4 regions of the Pseudoalteromonas sp. OF7H-1 genome follow, and region 4 is predicted to be linked to each of the others. Evidence: predicted binding sites of a transcription regulator. Region 4 holds the regulator's gene; each other region holds the start of a gene.

Region 1 (5,241 bases), on a different contig from region 4:
ACCGGCCAATGACCAGGTCATAAAAAATGGCGTCCAGTCGATATAATCGCGTAGCGTTTTAATGCTCACGTCTTTAAATTCAGTGATCCCTAATTTACTTGGGACCGGTGGCGTGTAGCTTTGCCAATCAAGTTTTACCGCATTATCGCGCGCACGCGCCAAGGTAACCGGTTTTGAGCGTGGCTTTTTACGCGCTTGCTGCTCTCGTACTTTGACGTATTCATCCGCGGTTTTTGCCAAAAATTCAGGCTTTTGGGTTTTACTTAACAGGCTAGATACCACACCAACCGCACGACTGGCGTTATTGACGTAAATCACACCTTTATCATACTGAGGTTCAATTTTAACTGCGGTATGGGCTTTCGATGTGGTAGCACCACCAATAAGCAATGGAATATCAAAGCCGCGGCGTGTCATTTCTTTAGCGACATGCACCATTTCATCAAGGGAAGGCGTAATAAGGCCAGACAAGCCAATGACATCAGCATTTTCATCAATGGCCGTTTGCAGAATTTTCTCTGCCGGCACCATCACACCCAAGTCCACAACTTCGTAGTTATTACATTGCAATACCACGCCCACGATGTTTTTGCCAATGTCGTGTACATCGCCCTTAACCGTGGCCATGATCACTTTACCGTTACTAGAGCCTTCTTCTTTTTCGGCCTCAATGTAAGGGTCAAGATAGGCAACCGCGCGCTTCATCACTCGAGCAGATTTCACCACTTGAGGCAGGAACATTTTGCCCGCACCAAACAAGTCGCCAACCACGTTCATGCCATCCATCAGAGGCCCTTCAATCACTTGAATTGGCTTATCAAACTGTTGGCGACAGGCCTCGGTATCCTCGTCGATAAACTCGGTGATCCCTTTAACTAAGGCGTGCTCCAAGCGTTTTTCAACTGGCCAAGAACGCCACTCTAAATCTTCCTGTTTTTCGGCTTGCGCCATGCCCGAGTATTTAGGCGCGATTTCAACCAATCGCTCGCCAGCACCGGCGTCGGTATTGAGGATCACATCCTCAACGGCATCACGGAGCTCTTTTGGAATATCGTCATACACGGCTAACTGACCCGCATTGACGATCCCCATATCCATGCCCGCTTTAATCGCATGGTAAAGAAACACAGAGTGGATCGCTTCACGCACCGGGTTGTTACCACGAAAAGAGAAAGAGACGTTCGATACGCCCCCTGACACTTTACAGTGCGGCAGGTTTTGTTTAATTCTGCGCGTGCCCTCGATAAATTCTACGGCGTAGTTATCATGCTCTTCGATACCCGTAGCGACCGCAAAAATATTAGGGTCAAAAATAATGTCTTCTGGCGGAAACCCAAGCTCGTCAACCAAGATTTTGTAAGAACGCTGACAGATCTCAAACTTTCGTTCTGCGGTTTCCGCTTGACCAACTTCATCAAATGCCATCACCACCACAGCTGCACCAAAGCGCTTGATGATTTTGGCTTGGTGGATAAATGGTGCCTCACCCTCTTTTAAGGAGATTGAGTTTACAATGGCTTTACCTTGAATACATTTCAGACCCGCTTCAATGACTTCCCATTTAGACGAGTCGACCATGATGGGGACTTTAGAAATATCCGGCTCTGACGCTATCAGATTAAGAAACTTCACCATCGCAGCTTTTGAGTCCAACATGGCTTCATCCATGTTGATATCGATCACTTGCGCGCCGCTTTCAACCTGCTCTCTGGCAACATCCAGCGCGGTTTCGTAATCTTCTTCTAAAATTAAGCGCTTAAATTTTGCCGATCCCGTTACATTGGTACGTTCACCGACATTGGTAAATACTGCTGTTTGTGTCATGGTGAATTCCTAATTTAAGTTACAGGCTTCAAGACCTGCCAAACGCATCCGCACTTCGATGTTAGGCAAGCTACGCGGCTGGGTTTGCTCAAGGCCTCTCGCGAAGGCGCGAATATGTTCAGGCGTGGTGCCACAGCAGCCGCCAACAATATTGATAAACCCTTCATTGCCCCAATCGATAATCTCTTTTGCCATGTCGTCGGCTTCTAGGTCGTATTCACCAAACTCGTTAGGAAGCCCTGCGTTTGGATGCACAGAGGTAAAGGTCTCACAAACCCGTGACAGCTCTTCTACATACTGTCTTAATAAATCGGGGCCCAACGCGCAGTTGAGGCCGATAGAGATTGGCTTAATATGGCGAATAGAGTTATAAAACGCCTCGGTGGTTTGCCCTGATAGCGTGCGACCGGAAGCGTCGGTGATCGTGCCCGAGATCATAACAGGCAGAGTGACACCCGCTTGCTCGAACGCTTCTTCTACACCGTAAGAGGCGGCTTTGGCATTGAGCGTATCAAAAATAGTTTCAATCAAAATAAGGTGAGCACCGCCCTCGATAAGAGCAAGCGTTGATTCAACATAGGCTGCAACCAATTTGTCAAAAGTGATATTGCGAAAACCTGGGTCGTTTACATCTGGAGAAATCGAACAGGTTTTTGACGTTGGACCAAGCACACCAGCCACATAGCGAGGCTTGCTAGGATCTTTGGCGGTAAATTCATCACACACCGCACGTGCAAGCTTCGCCGATTCAAGATTAATCTCACGGCTTAGGCTTGCCATATCATAATCTTCCATCGAGATGGTGGTAGCATTAAAAGTATTGGTTTCAATGATATCCGCGCCAGCAGCTAGATAATCGCGATGGATCTGTTTGATTATCTCAGGCTGCGTCAAACTTAGCAGATCGTTGTTGCCTTTGATAAGGACATGCCAATCTTTAAAGCGCTCACCGCGATAGTCTTCTTCTTCTAATTTGTGCTTTTGGATCATGGTTCCCATTGCACCATCTAAGATCAGAATACGTTGCTGCATCGCTTGCTTAAGCTGCTCTGCTATTTGCTCACCGTTTACGGCTACATTATTCGGCATAATTGTTAGTCCTTACATCTTGGCTAACTAAGTTAATATCATAAGGTGTGGTTTGGTAAACATAGTAGTTTAACCAATTTGAGAATAACAAGAATGCATGGCTTTGCCATGTCTTAGATGGACGTTTGCTGGTGTCATTCTCAGGAAAATAGTTCTCAGGCTGCGGTGCGTTGGCCATTTTTTCACAATCGCGAAGGTATTCTTTTTGTAGCGTATCGGCGTCGTATTCAGGATGACCGGTAATGTATACTTGGCTACCTGAGTGATTTTTAATTAAGTAAGCGCCCACTTTTTCAGAGCCTGCTAACACCACTAGATCTTTACACCCGTTAATTTTGTCGATGTCGATATGACCATAACGTGAGTGTGGCACCAAAAACTCATCATCAAAGCCGCGAGTGAGCGCCCCGTGATCAAAATAACAGTGGTGCTTAAATACGCCACACAGTTTGTCATTTTTGAGTGCTCGCTTTAACCCATAATGGTGATACAAACCGGCATGTGCGGCCCAACAAGAAAACAGGGTTGAAGTAACATGGTGCTCAGCCCAATCAAAAAACGCCTGTAATTCCTGCCAATACACCACATCGTCATATTCAAGATGCGCCAGCGGCGCACCGGTGACTATCAAAGCATCATAGTTTTGATCTTTCACATCCGAAAAATAGCGGTAAAACATATCTAGATGCTGCTCTGAGTTTTCAGAGCTGCGGTGGGTGTCTAGTCGCAACAAATCAACATTCACCTGCAAAGGGGTATTTGCCAGTAATCGGATAAATTGCACCTCAGTCTCCACCTTATTCGGCATCAAGTTTAATATCGCGAGCCGCATTGGGCGGATCTCTTGCGTTGATGCACGACTTTGTGGCATCACGAACACATTTTCATGACGCAATTGGGCAATGGCTGGGAGTTCGTCGGTGACGGTGATTGGCATGCGCTGCTCCAGACTAATCGAATGGCATTATTATGGACAAAAACTGGAAAATTTCAACCTCTAGATGTATGGACGTCTAAACATTTGTGATAATAATTTGATGTCTCACCTCTCACTGATTATTTCAATTTATGTATACTTGCCATCATATAAATAAACACAAGAAACTTGATATTTATGATTGGTATTGGCGAAGCGGCAGCGATTGCGGCGGCTGGGGTATGGGCTGGCTCAACCATACTGTATAAACGATTTAGCCATCACCTTAGTCCATTTGAGTTGAACGTTAGCAAAGGCGTCATCGCTTCTGCTTTGATGATCTTGTGTTTGCTCATCGCAGGTGATGCTATGTATCCGACCTTACTCTCGAGCTGGGGCTGGCTGATAGCCAGTGGGATACTGGGCATAGCGATTGGTGACAGCGCTTACTTTGCCGCACTCAGAAATATAGGCCCTGCTCGCACTTTGGTTATTGAAAGTCTTGCACCTGCCATCGCGGGGATCTTAAACATTGTGCTCCTTGGTGTTTATCTCAGCGCATCCGCTTGGCTCGGCATTGCAGTGACGACCGTTGGTGTGATGTTGGCGATTAAGCCAAGTAGAAGCCAGCCGGTATTAGACAAAAAACATTATCTCTTGGGAGTCTGTTTTGCACTCACGGCTGCCATTTGCCAAGCGGCGGGTATGGTACTGTCCAAAGGTGCGCTAAATAACGAAAGCATTAGTAGTCTGTGGGCGGCACTTATCCGCTTAGGGTCCGGCACCCTATTTGTGGCCTTTATTGTTGTTTATTTGAAATCACAAAGCCTGTTTAAAGCACTCACACTTAAACAAATCGACAGTAAAAACTGGTTATTCGTTGCAGTGTTTTTTGGCACCTTTATTGGCCTTTGGCTACAGTTGATTTCCGTTAATCATACTGATCCCGCTATCGCACAAACCATCTTTGCAACGGCACCGCTCATGGTCATGACGATTGGACTACTGCGCAGAGAAGCTATTACTAAGTCTATGATGTTTGGAGGCCTAATTGCTTTGGCTGGAGTATTTTTATTGCTAAAAGGATAGCCAATATACACACTTAATATGTGTGCATATTGACCTGAGTTTGGGGTTAATTTGCTACCGAAATAGAAACTGTCGCTGGCGCGCTTGTAATATCATAAAGGTTGTTACCCTTAATGCGATATTGGAACGAATCCTGGCCAATGAACCCTGCTTTTGGTGTGTAGGTAATGGAATAGTCACTGTTAACAGATACTGTACCGTTAGCTGGTGAGCTAAAAATCTCAACACCATAATAATATGGTACGCCACTATCGTTATCTTTAACGTACACATCAACAGATTGACCAGCAAAGGTTTGTGCCGAGTCATCACTCGGATACACA
Region 2 (5,241 bases), on a different contig from region 4:
TAATGATCCAAGGTGTGGCTGAACAAACAAATCTTTTGGCATTAAACGCTGCAATAGAAGCTGCGAGAGCAGGGGAATCGGGCCGAGGTTTTGCAGTTGTTGCCGACGAAGTCAGGCAATTGGCACATAATACGCAAAAAGCCACAGAATCGATCCGAGATATGATCAGTAAGTTACAGGGCATGGCACAAAACGCAGTATCATCGATGGAGAACGCGCAATCAAGTGCTGCTGCAGGGGTAGATAGGGCCAATGAGTCAGCTCAAATAATGACCGATATTGATAAGGCGGTGGATGAAATCGTTGGTATGAATATTCAGGTTTCAACGGCGACAGAAGAACAAACAACGGTGGTTGCGGAAATCAGTGAAAATATTAATGATTTCAGTAGCAGTATTTCTGAAATTACCCGAAATGCGCAGAGTAATGCCGATGTAAGTAATGACTTGGAAGCGTTGGCTGAGCAGCTAAACAGTCAAGTGCTAGTGTTTAAAGTTTAATATTATTAGGGCCGGGTCTGTTTAAATCAAACAGCAAAGATCAACAGGCTCTAGAATTAAAGAAATAAAAAAACCTCGTCATTGCGAGGTTTTTTTACTTATGGAGCTGTTGTTACACCAACGGATATTACACAACACCACGAGGTAAGCGGCAGTCGTGATCTTTTGCTGCTAGTTCAGCAATCCACTGTTCTTCCGCTTTGAAGCCTTCTTCGTTTTCTGTAACGATAGTAAAGCTCGCTGATTTTACAGCTGCAGTCTTAGGCGCTTTCTTAGTCGTTTTCGCTTTTTTGGCAGGCGCCTGCGTTTTCTCACTTGCTACAGCTGACCCTGAAGTTAGCTCTTCTGTTAATTCAGCTACCTCAGCAAGACGCATGTTTTTGCCACCATCGATGCTATACCAACCTGGCTTTGCAGTGATCTCAGGCTTTTTGCCATGTGCAGCTTCGTACGCAGCTTCGAAAGCGCTTAGTACTTCAGTTTTATCTAGTTTACTCATCGTAGATCCTAGTCGTGTTGTACGCGGATACGCGGGTTAAGATTAAACTCTATTTATACCCATATTTGCGCAAATTTTCAATTTTTTACGTTTTTCAGCGCTAATTTATCGAACTTTAGCCTGATTTTGGTGCCTTTTTCGGCGCTTAAAGTGCCTCGGGGTCAATAACACGACGGATCGTGATCCACATACTACCAAGCTGTTCATGCCAAATCCGAGTGACTACTTCTAAGGCCTTATGGTTCGGAATAAATTGTCTGCTCAGTGGGTATTGCTTGAAGTTATAGAACTCCGTCGGTGCAGCGAACACTTCTATGCCTTGTGCTTCAAATAGGTTTTTTGCTCGCTGTATGTGCGAAGCCGATGTGACCAATACGACGTCATAATCGACTAGTAAAGGTGCTAGCATTTTTGCTTCGTCCGCGGTGTCTTTGGCATTGGGGTTTTGCTTAATACGTGTAGTGGAAATACCTAGGCTCTGTGCGGTTCTTGCCATGAGTCCCGCGCTTGTTGCATGGCCATAGCCGTAACCTGAGACATACAGCTGGGCCTTTGGGTAAATATTAGCAAGTCTTACGCCTTCAACTAATCTGGCTAGACCGCAGCTGCCAAGTTGGGCGTTGCTGGGGAGAGATTTATCTGGGTATAAATCACAGCCAAGTACCACGATTTTATCTATATTGTTGTGCTTGCTTGGATTGAATGCGGCGAGAGCGCCTGTATCCCACTCAATAATATGTTGTGCGACATAAGGAGTCGATAACGCCCATGTCGTGAGTAAGACGAACCAGCTTGCGATGTAAGGCCCTTTACGCGTTTTGGCGATAAAAAGCATAAGCCCCATAAGCACCACTAAAGATAATGGTAACGGCATCATAAGTTGACCGATAACCTTTTTGACTTCAAACATTTAAACATGTCCTAGATTAAGATAAGCCTAACGCAATGCTAGCATGAGATGGGAGTTGTAGAAATGTCTAACAGTTAGGGCTCAAAAAAGAGCCCAGTCATCTATCTTGCAGTGGTTTTTCGGCAAGTATTGAGGAAATGACGATAAACAGGGTTATCTTTCATGCTTTTCTTCATTGCTAAATACATTGGACGATTTAGCCCAAGTGCGCCTAGAGGAATCGATTTAATTAGCCCTTGGCTCTCATAAGGTGTCACTAACCAGTCCGGTAATGCTGCAACCCCCATACCTGCGCTCACCAGTTGGAAGATTAATAAACCTTGATCGACGGTTTTTAACGTGCCGTCAAAGCGTGCATTTTGAATAAAGTGCTTAAATATGTCCTGACGCTCGCGAGGAATAGGGTAAGAAATGATGGTTTCATCTTTTAGGTCGAGTGCTGTGACATAGGCCTTCTTGGCCAATTCGTGATCTGGTGCAACGATTAACTTTAACTTAAAGTCAAATAGGTGCGCGTATTCCAGTTGCTCTGGTTCGCGAATGTCTGAGGTAAGCACTAAGTCCAGCTCATCTTCAATAAGGTCAGGAATCGCGTCGTAGCTAAAGCCACGTTCGTAATCGACTTTAATGTCAGGCCAAAAGGTATTGAATTCTTTAATTGTTGGAAGCAACCAGTGAAAACAAGCATGACATTCCACGCTTAATCTGAGTTGCGAGATAGGCTGATTAAGGCTTTCCTTCAAACGGCACTTTGTTGCTTCAACTTTAGGCAAAACATCGTTGGCAAGTTCCAATAATAACATCCCTTGAGGGGTAAAACGTACTGGCTGCGTTTTGCGCTCAAAGAGTTGGCAGTCGAGTTTGCTCTCAAGATCTTTGATCTGATGTGATAAAGCAGATTGAGTCAGGAATAGCTCTCGTGCTGTATTCACAAGAGAACCAGTTTCTTTCAAGGTGGAGATAGTCTTTAGGTGCTTTATATCAATCATTATCAACAATTCTCATATTTGAAGTGAGCAAATCTCAGCATTACTCAATATTACGATTCTATTTAGTTATTATCAATGTCTAGACGTCTAAATACCTACGGTGAATTGTTCAAAAATTCACAAATCCACTATAACACTAAAAATGACAGCGTTGTCACTACTTCTGTAAAAATTTTGCAAAAAATTACAATTTAATTTTATTCATATGAAATCTGAGAAAGCATCAATTGTTGTTTTTGAGCATGAGAATTATATTTCAGACATCTAAACATCTAGATGGAATTGAAATCATGGCATTAACACATAACTTGGGTTTTCCACGCGTAGGCAAAAAGCGTGAACTTAAATTTGCAGTAGAACGCTATTGGTCAGGCGACTTAACGCAAGTCGACTTAATCGCGGAAGGAAAGCGCATTCGTGCAGAAAACTGGGCATTGCAAGCTGACGCTGGTGTTGACCTTCTCCCTGTAGGCGATTTTGCTTGGTATGATCACGTGTTGAATACTTCATTACTTGTCGGCGCTATTCCCAGTCGTCACAAAAATGATGAGTCGGTAAATCTTGATACTTTGTTTAGGATGGGCAGAGGTCGAGCACCTAGCGGCTGTGCGTGTGCCGCAAGTGAAATGACGAAATGGTTCAACACCAATTATCATTACATCGTCCCTGAGTTAACACAAACGCAAGAATTCTCCCTGACTTGGACGGAGTTGTTTACTCAAGTAGAAGAAGCACAATTACTTGGCTACCAAGCAAAGCCCGTATTGGTCGGCCCGGTAACCTATCTCTACTTAGCTAAATGCGTTGGTCAAGAGTTTGATAAATTGGCTTTATTAGATAAGTTATTGATTGTATATCAGCAGGTACTCGGCAAGCTTGCAGAGCAAGGCGTTGAGTGGGTACAAATTGATGAACCTATTTTAGCATTGGAAATCGACGATGCTTATCGCAACGCGCTGCGCCGGAGTTTTGATGCGTTGAGCGGCCAAGGAGTAAAAGTGTTGTTGGCCAGTTATTTTGACTCCATACAAGCGCATGTTGAAGATATCCAGTCTTACCCCGTAGAAGGCGTGCATTTTGACTGTGTAACGGCAAACTACGACTTGGCTGCGTTAGAAACAGTAGTTGGGCAAGATAGCGTACTGTCTCTTGGGGTTGTGAATGGTCGTAACATTTGGCGCTCGGATCTTGAAGGTGTATATCAGCAACTTGCTCTGGTTCATGAACGTCGCGGTGATAATCTCTGGCTCGCTCCTTCATGCTCATTATTACATACGCCAGTCGACTTAGATCAAGAGCAAAAGCTTGATGGTGAGTTAAAGTCTTGGCTCGCATTTGCCAAACAAAAAGGGCAAGAGCTGGCATTATTGAAAAATGCATTGGAGCAGCGTGATATTACCCAGTTGGTCGAATATTCTAAGCCTGTAAAAGCGCGTTTAACTTCTACTCGCGTGAATAATAATGAGGTGCAGCAGCGTGTTTCAGCGCTTACAGCAAAAGACGGCCAACGCAATAGTGAATTCGCAACCAGAATTAAAAAACAAGCACAGTCGCTAAATTTACCCTTATTGCCAACCACAACGATAGGCTCCTTCCCACAAACCCAGGCTATTCGTAAGGCGCGACGTGATTATAAAGCGGGTACGTTGAGTGCTGATGCTTATCAAAGCCAGATGGAAGCGGAGATCCGTTATGCCGTTGAAGAACAAGAAGCGCTTAACTTAGATGTGCTGGTTCATGGCGAAGCAGAGCGCAATGATATGGTTGAGTACTTTGGTGAATTACTCGAAGGTTTTGCCTTTACTCAGTTTGGTTGGGTGCAAAGTTATGGTTCGCGCTGTGTTAAGCCCCCTGTGGTTTGGGGGGATGTCTCGCGTGCGGCACCAATGACAGTTAATTGGACGAGTTATGCACAGAGCTTAACCAAAAAACCGATGAAGGGCATGCTAACAGGACCTGTGACTATTTTATTTTGGTCGTTTGTCAGAGATGACTTAGACAAGCCGAGCATCGCGAATCAAATTGCATTAGCACTGAGAGATGAAGTGGTAGATTTGCAAAATGCAGGGATTAAGGTGATCCAAATCGATGAACCTGCTTTTAGAGAGGGGATGCCACTCAAAGCCAGTCAGTGGCAAACCTACTTAGCGTGGGCGGCGTATGCGTTTAGGGTATCAGCAAGTGGTGTGAATGACGAAACACAGATCCATACGCATATGTGTTATTCGGATTTTAACGATATTATCGCCGCCATAGCGGATATGGATGCGGACGTGATCACAATTGAAACGTCACGTTCAAATATGACCTTACTCGACGCCTTTGAAGACTTTGACTACCCCA
Region 3 (5,241 bases), on a different contig from region 4:
TTAAGGTTTAGCTATCTAACCTGAGCTTTGAGCAGGAAACAGTCTCAAAGCTTTAGGTGGTTTAGCAAAACCGCTAAGCATAAAAAAACCCATGCATGGCATGGGTTTTTTTGTTTCTTTTCTTTGATTATGCAAACAATGCGTTTGCCTTCTCAACGATATTTTCTACCGTAAAGCCAAATAGCTTGAATAGCTCATCAGCAGGCGCTGACTCACCAAACGTTGTCATACCAACGATAGCACCATTTAGGCCTACATATTTGTACCAGAAGTCCTCAATACCCGCTTCGATAGCGACGCGACGCGTTACTGAGCTTGGTAGTACGCTTTCTTTGTATGCTGGAGATTGCGCATCAAAAATGTCCGTTGAAGGCATAGACACAACACGTACCTTTTTACCTTCTGCACGAAGCTTATCCGCAGACTCAACTGCAAGTTGCACTTCAGAGCCGGTTGCAATAAGGATGATTTCAGGCTCACCATCACAAGATAGAACATAACCACCTTGCTTAATCGCTGCAACCTGCTCAGCGGTACGAGGCTGCTGCGCAAGACCTTGACGGGTAAATACAAGTGCAGATGGACCATCAGCGCGTTCAACCGCTTGCTGCCAAGCAACTGCTGACTCAACTTGGTCACATGGACGCCAGCTCGCTAGGTTTGGCGTAGTGCGTAAGTTCGCCATTTGTTCTACAGGTTGGTGTGTTGGACCATCTTCACCAAGACCGATTGAATCATGAGTATACACAAAGATGCTTCTTTGCTTCATCAATGCAGCCATACGTACGGCATTACGCGCGTATTCCATAAACATTAGGAATGTCGCACCATAAGGGATAAAGCCTCTGTGCAGTGCAATACCATTCATGATGGCAGACATACCAAATTCACGCACACCGTAGAAAATGTAGTTACCCGCAGCATCTTCTGCCGTTAAGCCTTTAGATTGATCCCAAAGTGTTAAGTTAGAACCCGCAAGGTCAGCAGAGCCACCCATAAACTCAGGTAGAATTGGGCCATAGGCATTCAATGCATTTTGTGATGCTTTACGAGTTGCTGGGTTTGCAGGATTCGCTTGAAGCTCTGCGATATAGGTTTCTGTTTTCTCAGACCAGTCTGCTGGAAGCTCGCCTTTCATGCGACGCTCAAATTCAGCAGCAAGCTCAGGATAATGCATTTGGTATTCAGTGAACTTAATCAACCAGTCACTTTGTTGATTTTGACCACGTGCTGTTGCGTCCCATTTCGCGTACACATCTTCTGGTATTTCAAATGCACCGTGTTCCCAACCAAGGAATTCACGTGCTGCTTTGATTTCATCATCACCTAGCGGTGCACCGTGACAATCATGGCTACCAGATTTATTTGGTGAACCATAACCGATAACCGTTTTACAACAAATAAGGGTTGGCTTGTCAGACTCTGCTTGCGCCGCTTCGATTGCCGCTTTAATCGCATCGCTATCGTGACCATCAACACCGGCGATAACATGCCAGCCATAAGACTCAAAGCGTTTTGGTGTATCGTCGCTAAACCAACCTTCAACTTCACCGTCGATTGAAATACCGTTGTCATCCCAAAATGCAATCAGTTTGCCAAGACCAAGGGTACCCGCAAGTGAACAAGCTTCGTGTGAGATACCTTCCATCAAACAACCATCACCTAAAAATGCATAGGTATAGTGATTAACGATGTCGTAATCTTCACGGTTAAACTGTGCAGCCAATGCTTTTTCAGCAATCGCCATACCTACCGCATTAGTAATACCCTGACCTAATGGGCCAGTAGTAGTTTCAATACCTGGCGCATAACCATATTCTGGGTGGCCTGGTGTTTTTGAGTGTAGCTGACGGAAATTTTTGATGTCGTCAATTGATAAGTCATAACCCGACAAATGCAACAATGAATAAATTAACATCGAGCCGTGACCGTTTGATAATACGAAGCGATCTCTGTCGAACCACTCAGGATTACTTGGGTTGTGCTTTAAAAAATCGCGCCAAAGTACTTCTGCGATGTCCGCCATGCCCATAGGGGCTCCTGGGTGGCCAGACTTGGCCTTTTGTACAGCGTCCATGGAAAGAACGCGAATTGCATTAGCAAGTTCTTTGCGAGATGGCATGAATTCTCCTACCTTTAAATGTGTTTCGCGGGGGTTTGAGCCCATTCTTACTTATTTATATGGCTAACTGCAACGGCAAAGGCCATAAAAAAACGGGTACAGACGGACTTTTTCCGACCATTAAAAAAGTTTGCACAATTTTGGACGTCTAGGCGTAAAATAACTAGTCAATGCCTAGGTTTTTTGGTTAGAATACGCCCCTTAATTTTTCGCGCTGTCCCTGATGTTTGTGAAGCGCAATATTTGTGAGCATAAATACAATGGCTAAACATTTATTTACTTCTGAATCTGTTTCTGAGGGCCATCCAGATAAAATCGCCGATCAGATCTCTGATGCGGTTCTAGATGCCATCCTTGAGCAAGATCCAAAAGCACGTGTTGCGTGTGAAACTTACGTTAAAACCGGTATGGTTATGGTTGGTGGTGAAATCACAACTAGCGCTTGGGTTGATATCGAGGAATTAACTCGTAAGACCGTGCGTGAAATTGGTTACACACACTCTGACATGGGCTTTGACGCTGATTCATGTGCAATCCTTAACACCATTGGTAAGCAATCACCTGATATCAACCAAGGTGTTGACCGTTCTCGTCCAGAAGAACAAGGTGCTGGTGACCAAGGCCTAATGTTTGGTTACGCGTGTAACGAAACTGACGTACTTATGCCTGCGCCTATCACATACTCACACCGTTTAGTTCAGCGCCAAGCGCAAGTTCGTAAAGACGGCACGCTACCTTGGTTACGTCCAGACGCTAAGTCTCAGGTAACATTCGCGTACGAAAACGGTAAAGCAGTAGGTATCGACGCAGTCGTATTATCTACACAACACTGTGATTCTGTATCACAAGCTGACCTTGTAGAAGCTGTGATGGAAACGATCATCAAGCCTACATTACCTGCAGAGCTTATCACAGAAGCGACTAAGTTCTTCATCAACCCAACTGGCCGTTTCGTTATCGGTGGTCCTATGGGTGACTGTGGTCTAACTGGTCGTAAAATCATCGTAGATACATACGGCGGTATGGCTCGTCACGGTGGTGGTGCATTCTCTGGTAAAGATCCATCAAAAGTTGACCGTTCTGCAGCTTACGCAGCGCGCTACGTTGCGAAGAACATTGTTGCCGCTGGCCTTGCTGACAAGTGTGAGATCCAAGTGTCTTACGCAATCGGTGTTGCTGAACCTACTTCTATCAGTGTAGAAACTTTCGGTACAGCCAAGCTTGATGAGTCGCGTTTAATCGAACTTATCCGCGCGCACTTCGACTTACGTCCTTACGGTCTAATCACTATGCTAGACCTTGAGCGTCCAATTTATCAGCCTACTGCTGCTTACGGCCACTTTGGTCGTGAAGAGTTCCCTTGGGAAGCAACAGATAAAGCTGACGCACTACGTGCAGCTGCAGGCCTATAACCCCTGCTGAAAAAGTAAAAAAGGCGCCAAGTGCGCCTTTTTTAATGCCCATAGATAACCCCTACCCGATAAATACCTCGTCGACATCATCTTTTAAGTTTTGATACTCATCATCATGAAGATTAAGCTCAATCATCACCTTGTCTTTAAATAGATACCAATCCGCTGCGCTTCTAAAATGTTTTGCTTCGAAACAGAGGTTTTCAGCCAGTTTAAGTGCCGCAAAGGTTTGCACATGTTGTGCATTTTTTTGCTCTTCAAGATAGCTAACGTCATGGTGGCGCAAAATCATCTGGCATATTTCTTTGGGTAAGTGCCAAGACGTCGCAAGAAAGTAACCTATCACAGTGTGAGGCACTGGATACTTTTGCTGCTCGTAGTAAATCAATGTTTGCTCAGGCCGCTCTATAGACTGTTTTATTACTTCAGCGTAGTCTGGATATTTTACGGCCATTGCTGGGATCCCGGCATCGTGAAAGAGTCCGAGCAGCTGCAAATTCTCTAGGGGTAATGATGCTTTTAAATGATGTCCAACCACCATTGCTGCTTTTGAGATATCCGCAGCATTATCCCAAAACTGCTGCAGTGAAATACAGCACTTTGACTGCTCAAACGCATTTTTAAGCAAATACCCAGTCACTAGCTGTGTAATACAGGTAACGCCCAAAAACATCACAGCTTGTTTTATATCAGTGATTGTACGGGCAAGACCATAAGCCGGTGAATTAATTACCTTTAATACCGCTGCAGACGCACCAACATCTGCCGCAATAATATCCGCCACGGTAAATAACTCAGGCTCCGGTTGTGATAGTTCATTTTGTAAGGCTTGTAATATTTCAGGCTTAGCAGGTAAGTTAAATCCGCCGCGCAAATCATTCAGCACTTTATCGTCTATATCGATCATTGGGCTACCTCAGAATTGATACACCCAAGTTTAGTTCATCGCCTGATATTTGCAGTATTGATTGTAATGAAGTGGTACAAAAAAGCGGGATAAAACCCCGCTTAATCTGGTTAGAACCAATATGGTTCGCTATGCATGGAAGATTGTCGACTTTGCTCCATAGCACTTATCAAAAAGTCTGATTTTTGCTTAAGCCATGCCTGCACTTCTTGCAGCTCGTCTGCATTTTGGCTTTGGCAAAGCTGATATAAATACGCCAGTGTTTCTAGCTCATAAATACCATAAACGATATCAATCCAAGGCGTTCTAAACGCTTTGCGCGCTTCTTTATCGTAAAGCTTACCCAGACAGTTACCGCTTAGCAGCGTATTTTCTAGCTTTATTCTGACATGTAAATAATCTTTTTCAGAAAGCGATTTATCCTGTGGAAGCAAGTTTTTCAACTCTTGCCAGTCTTTATCAAATAATTGGCTTGCGATTTCTGTGACCGGTAGCTCTGCTGCACTCAGTGCTTTTTGATCCCAGTTTTTACGCCAAGCTCTATCAACAAGCCAGCGAGTAAGTGAAAGGATCAAACGGTTATAGCGGGTGCAATGAAATAAATCTTCAATGTCCGTCGGTGTTGGCTGAACATCTTGCAGATCGGTAATGACCTGCGCCAATTCAGGAAACTGATTAAGTTTCTTATGATAAGCATGGCGCTTTGAGGTATAGGTTTTCAAATGAATTGCATTTTCGACCCAAGCAAGTTCTGACAACAACCATTTTAACTCATTGCGAATACTCTCAGTCGAGCTTTT
Region 4 (5,241 bases):
ATAAACTTGGCTAACATACGGCGACTTTTCTAAATACTCCGCAATAAGCTGAGCATTTTCTTGATGTTGGCGTAAACGCACGTTTAAGGTGCGCAGTCCACGTAGAGTAAGGTAACTATCAAAAGGTGCACCGGTAATACCGATATTATTCGCCCACCAAGCTAACTCATCACCCAACTCCTGTGTACGCGCGATCACCGCCCCCCCCACGACATCAGAATGACCATTGATATATTTAGTAGTTGAATGCACGACTACATCTACGCCAAAAGCAATGGGATTTTGTAGTGCCGGAGACAAGAAGGTATTGTCGGCGGCGACCAAAGCCCCCACAGCGTGTGCTGCATTTACGACAGCTTCTATATCCGTTAGCCTTAATATTGGGTTACTTGGTGTTTCAATCCAAACTAATTTAGGTTTGATCTGCTGCAGCTGTGCAAGACTTTCTGATTGTGTGAGATCCAAGACGGCTAATTTGAGCAATCCACGCTTAGCAAGCGATGTAAACAAGCGATAGCTACCACCATAACAGTCATGTGGAATAACCAGCGTATCGTCATGGTTAAGTAGCTGAGTTACTAGGTGAACGGCAGCCATGCCAGTCGCGGTAATAATGCCACGAGCACCACCTTCAAGTTCGGTAAGTGCCTGTGCAAGCACATCACGATTAAAGTTACCACTGCGGCCATAATCGTAGTCGCGTTTGGTATCAAAATCGGCAAAAGAATAGGTGGTAGAAAGGTAAAGCGGTGGCACTACTGCCCCATGTGCTTTATCAGCTTCTATACCATGACGCACTGCAACCGTCGATTTGTTAACTTGACTCATAAGGTCACCTAGATAGTTGGATGTTTAGACGTCTAAAAGGTTAGAACAACAGAAACTAGAAGTCAAAACATTTATACTGCTAAATGGCTAAATAACTAGTATTTGACTATCTTTTTTAAACCGATAAAATTTCGCCACTCTAGGCGTTGCTAATACGACTGAGTTATTGAAAACTATGGCAGAGATTCTTCTATCTCGCTATGGCGGATTAGTTTATTCATCTATTTGAGTTTGGGATTTATCTTTAATTCGTAAGGTTATCCCTATATTCATGCGGTTGGTGAATAATGTAGACCAGAACCCAGTCATATTGGCATTGATGTAACTGAGGCAAGTACACAATTATGGCAAAATGGAACGGTGAGTATATTCACCCATATGCAGAACACGGTAAGAAAGCAGAGCAAGTAAAAAAGATCACGGTGAGCATACCTCTGAATGTACTCAAAGTGCTAACTGATGAGCGTACACGTCGCCAAGTGAATAACTTACGTCATGCCACGAACAGTGAGCTTTTATGTGAGGCGTTTCTACATGCCTTCACAGGTCAGCCACTGCCGAGCGATGAAGACTTGAGAAAAGATAACCCAGAGCGTATTCCGTTAGAGGTAAGACAAATAATGGAAGAGCGCGGTTTGGAGATCCCAGAAATAAACGAAGAGTGATAACTACTCTTTCTCTGTGGACATACAGACACAAAAAAAGCCTCAATCGAGGCTTTTTTCATTTGGATAATACCAATGGTACTATTCCATATATCCAGCTGGCATATCGATTTGTGCCACACCTGATTCAATTGCAGCTACCGCTACCGCTTTTGCGATACGAGGTAACAAACGCGGATCCATTGGTTTTGGAATAATGTACTCAGGACCAAACTCAAGACTATCCACATCAGCCGCTTTTAACACTTCAGCAGGCACAGGCTCTTTCGCAATCGTTCTAATTGCTTCAACCGCTGCAATCTTCATCTCGTCATTGATAGCGGTTGCACGTACATCAAGCGCACCACGGAAGATAAACGGGAAACACAGCACGTTATTTACTTGGTTTGGATAATCTGAGCGACCTGTCGCCATGATCAAATCATTACGTGCACCGTGTGCAACCTCAGGGCTGATCTCTGGATCTGGGTTAGAACAAGCAAATACCACTGGCTTGTCAGCCATTAGCTTTAGATCCTCAGCAGAAAGTAAGTCTGGGCCAGAAACACCAACAAATACGTCCGCATCTGCAATCACGTCTTGTAACGTACGCTTATCCGTGTTGTTTGCAAACAGCTCTTTGTATTCATTTAGGTCATCACGACGAGTATGGATCACGCCTTTTCTGTCCAGCATATAGATGTGCTCACGTTGAGCACCGCATTTGATCAGTAATTCCATACAAGCAATAGCGGCTGCACCCGCGCCAAGACACACAATAATCGCATCATGAATATCTTTACCCTGGATTTCCAACGCATTCAGCATACCCGCAGCGGTTACAATTGCAGTGCCGTGCTGATCATCATGGAATACAGGAACGTCACAGCGTTCAATTAGCGCGCGCTCAATTTCAAAACACTCTGGCGCTTTAATATCTTCAAGGTTAATGCCACCAAATGTGTCTGCGATATTTGCCACAGTATTAATGAAGTCTTCGGTGGTGTTGTGCTTAACTTCGATATCGATTGAATCAAGGCCCGCAAAACGCTTAAATAATAGCGCCTTACCTTCCATAACAGGCTTTGACGCCAAAGGACCTAAGTTACCTAAGCCAAGAATTGCCGTACCATTACTGATCACCGCAACCATATTTCCTTTACCCGTGTAACGGTATGCATTCGCCGGATCAGCCGCGATTTCACGTACTGGCTCTGCAACACCTGGGCTGTATGCAAGTGCTAAGTCTTTTACGGTCTCGGCAGGTTTAGTGAGTTCAACACTGATTTTACCTGGAACGGGCTTCTCGTGATAATCTAGAGCTTGTTGACGAAAGTCTGTCATGGCGCGATATTTTCCTACGAAGTTAATGTGAGAGTGTGGTAAACGTTCGCATTCTGAATGTTGGCAACCTAGCTAGCTGGTTACAGCAACACACAGTGCGATTAACTATATGAGCGACGACATTCAACCACTCAACAAGCGTATGTGCTTTGCTGTCGCGGTATGTCAATAGGACATATAGTTAATCGACCGTATTCACACAATACCGAGTTTTGCTCATTATTCAAGTAAAATCAGGTCTATCCACTAGCACGGCATTTTCTATACTTTTCCGAGAAGATAAGCTCAATTTTAAGAAATATTTCACAAATAAAATGACTAAAACTTAAAAAACAAGACGCTAAAACCAGCACAAAATGTATAAAATTAGCACAAATGTACACCAACTATAAAAACAATAAGAAAATTGCAACTTAACTAATTTTAACGTCAAGATACCGACATTTAATCGCAATATACTGACTTTAGTTTATATTAAGTGCTCATACCTGATACTAATTACTATATGAGCTTTGATTATTTTCACAACTTAAGCTCGTAAATGTTCAATATTTATCTGCTAAATAGAGTTTTTACTCTACCCAAGAAATCAGTAAAGTTTTGCTGCCAAACTGGCAAGTTTTTTATTTTAGAAGAATAAAAGACACAATAAGACGGGATGACTGACGGTCTGTCTGTTGATGCAGAATAGGATGTATAAATCGGGAAGGTATTTTCAAACAGGCACAAAAAAAGCACCATAGGGTGCTTTTTTCGACTAGACCAACAAGATTACTTCTTGCTGCTAAGTGCACCGAAACGCTTGTTAAAGCGATCTACACGGCCACCTGTGTCAAGGATCTTCTGCTTACCAGTGTAGAACGGGTGACATGCAGAACATACGTCTAGGTGAATATCTTTACATAGCGTTGAACGAGTTTCGAACTTGTTACCGCAAGAGCACGATGCAGTGATCGTCTCGTAATTAGGGTGAATACCTTCTTTCATAGCAACCTCTAGTTAAGGCCGTATCGCTCTCCAAACCCGAAGTCTGGCACCATACGTAGTTATACAAAAATGTGGACGCGTATTTTAGTGCCTAACTGAACAATCTACAAGCAATATTTCAGAGTTTTTTATCACCGCCTCTGAGTACGTTTTCAATTCGTACCACCTTAGGTATATACTTCGTCACTGCGCTCACTTTATGGAATTGTAATACATGCTCATTCTTGAAGTAGCTTTAAAGCTGCCACTGCACCGAACATTCGACTATTTGCTAGCACCAACCATGCAAGTTGAAGCAGGAATGAGAGTCACCGTCAATTTCGCCAACCGTCGCTGCACAGCGATTGCGCTTGCTAAAAAAGACGACACCGATGTACCAAAAGAAAAACTCAAGCAAATTATTGAGGTGTTGGACGAGCATCCTGTCTTTAGCCAAGCACAACTTAGCTTCTTACACTTTGTCTCTCAGTATTACTGTCATCCAATTGGCGATACCTTATTCACAGCACTACCGGCAGTGCTTAGAGAGGGTGGAAGCCCAGACAAAACTCAGATCCCTGTCGTCAGATTAACGGAAAAAGGGCAGAAACTACCAACACTGCGAGCCAAAAAGCAACAAGCACTGCTTTCTCAATTATATGAAGGTGGCGCAATAAAATTAAGCGAACTAAAAGCGCTCGGATTTGCTAGCCAAACAATTAAAGCATTGGAAGAAAAATCGCTTATCTCACAATCTATTGAGCATGATAGCGATTGGTCGCAAAATGAATTACAGCTAGGCGAAAAGCCACGCCTAAACGACCAGCAAGCGACTATCTGCAGCGCCGTCAATGCACAAGTCGGTTACCGTACCTTTTTAATCGAAGGTGTAACGGGAAGTGGTAAAACCGAAGTCTACTTACAGAGCCTTGAAAACATAATAAAAGCGGGTAAACAAGCACTGATCTTGGTGCCTGAAATTGGACTTACACCACAAACGGTCAACCGCTTCAAAAAGCGCTTTAATAACCTGCCCATTGATTTATGGCACTCAAATCTAACCGATAACGAGCGCCTACATACTTGGCGTCGCGCCGAAAAGGGTCTGAGCGCCTTGGTTATCGGTACTCGCTCGGCCATTTTTTTGCCATTTCAAAATCTCGGCATGATCATCGTTGACGAAGAGCACGACAACTCGTTTAAACAGCAAGAAGGCCTGCGCTATCACGCCAGAGATCTCGCTGCATTTCGAGCGCATCAGGCACACTGCCCTTTGCTTTTGGGAACAGCAACACCGGCATTAGAAACATTACACAAAGCCATTACCAACAAATACCAACTCGTCACACTGAGTAAACGAGCGCAGACCCAGCACGATAACCAATTTCACCTTGTAGACATGAAAGGTCAGCCAGAACAAGGCGGGTTTTCACCAATGAGTTTACATTGGATGGAAAAA

What was found. Region 4 encodes MetJ, which represses methionine synthesis genes. Its sites were predicted from a motif close to TAGACGTCTAGACGTCTA; they were not measured.
Region 1: metA (homoserine O-succinyltransferase) is a predicted target of MetJ. The motif match lies at 3,912-3,929, and genes of this name have one in related genera.
Region 2: metE (5-methyltetrahydropteroyltriglutamate--homocysteine S-methyltransferase) is a predicted target of MetJ. The motif match lies at 2,971-2,988, and genes of this name have one in related genera.
Region 3: metK (methionine adenosyltransferase) is a predicted target of MetJ. The motif match lies at 2,264-2,281, and genes of this name have one in related genera.

What each region holds. Positions count from the first base shown of each region.
Region 1 is NZ_JAKRFX010000002.1:86,923-92,163, reverse strand. It holds gene metH (methionine synthase) at 1-1,824, opposite strand, end outside; gene MHN30_RS02645 (homocysteine S-methyltransferase family protein) at 1,834-2,913, opposite strand; gene metA (homoserine O-succinyltransferase) at 2,903-3,850, opposite strand; gene MHN30_RS02635 (DMT family transporter) at 4,028-4,918, shown strand; gene MHN30_RS02630 (Ig-like domain-containing protein) at 4,965-5,241, opposite strand, start outside.
Region 2 is NZ_JAKRFX010000001.1:441,020-446,260, forward strand. It holds gene MHN30_RS01985 (methyl-accepting chemotaxis protein) at 1-500, shown strand, start outside; gene MHN30_RS01990 (hypothetical protein) at 628-999, opposite strand; gene MHN30_RS01995 (ElyC/SanA/YdcF family protein) at 1,145-1,909, opposite strand; gene MHN30_RS02000 (LysR substrate-binding domain-containing protein) at 2,011-2,898, opposite strand; gene metE (5-methyltetrahydropteroyltriglutamate--homocysteine S-methyltransferase) at 3,189-5,241, shown strand, end outside.
Region 3 is NZ_JAKRFX010000001.1:2,810-8,050, reverse strand. It holds gene MHN30_RS00035 (methyl-accepting chemotaxis protein) at 1-11, shown strand, start outside; gene tkt (transketolase) at 128-2,122, opposite strand; gene metK (methionine adenosyltransferase) at 2,383-3,534, shown strand; gene MHN30_RS00020 (HDOD domain-containing protein) at 3,596-4,441, opposite strand; gene MHN30_RS00015 (CYTH domain-containing protein) at 4,552-5,241, opposite strand, start outside.
Region 4 is NZ_JAKRFX010000003.1:410,498-415,738, forward strand. It holds gene metB (cystathionine gamma-synthase) at 1-828, opposite strand, end outside; gene metJ (met regulon transcriptional regulator MetJ) at 1,173-1,493, shown strand; gene MHN30_RS06005 (malic enzyme-like NAD(P)-binding protein) at 1,575-2,816, opposite strand; gene rpmE (50S ribosomal protein L31) at 3,588-3,803, opposite strand; gene priA (primosomal protein N') at 4,018-5,241, shown strand, end outside.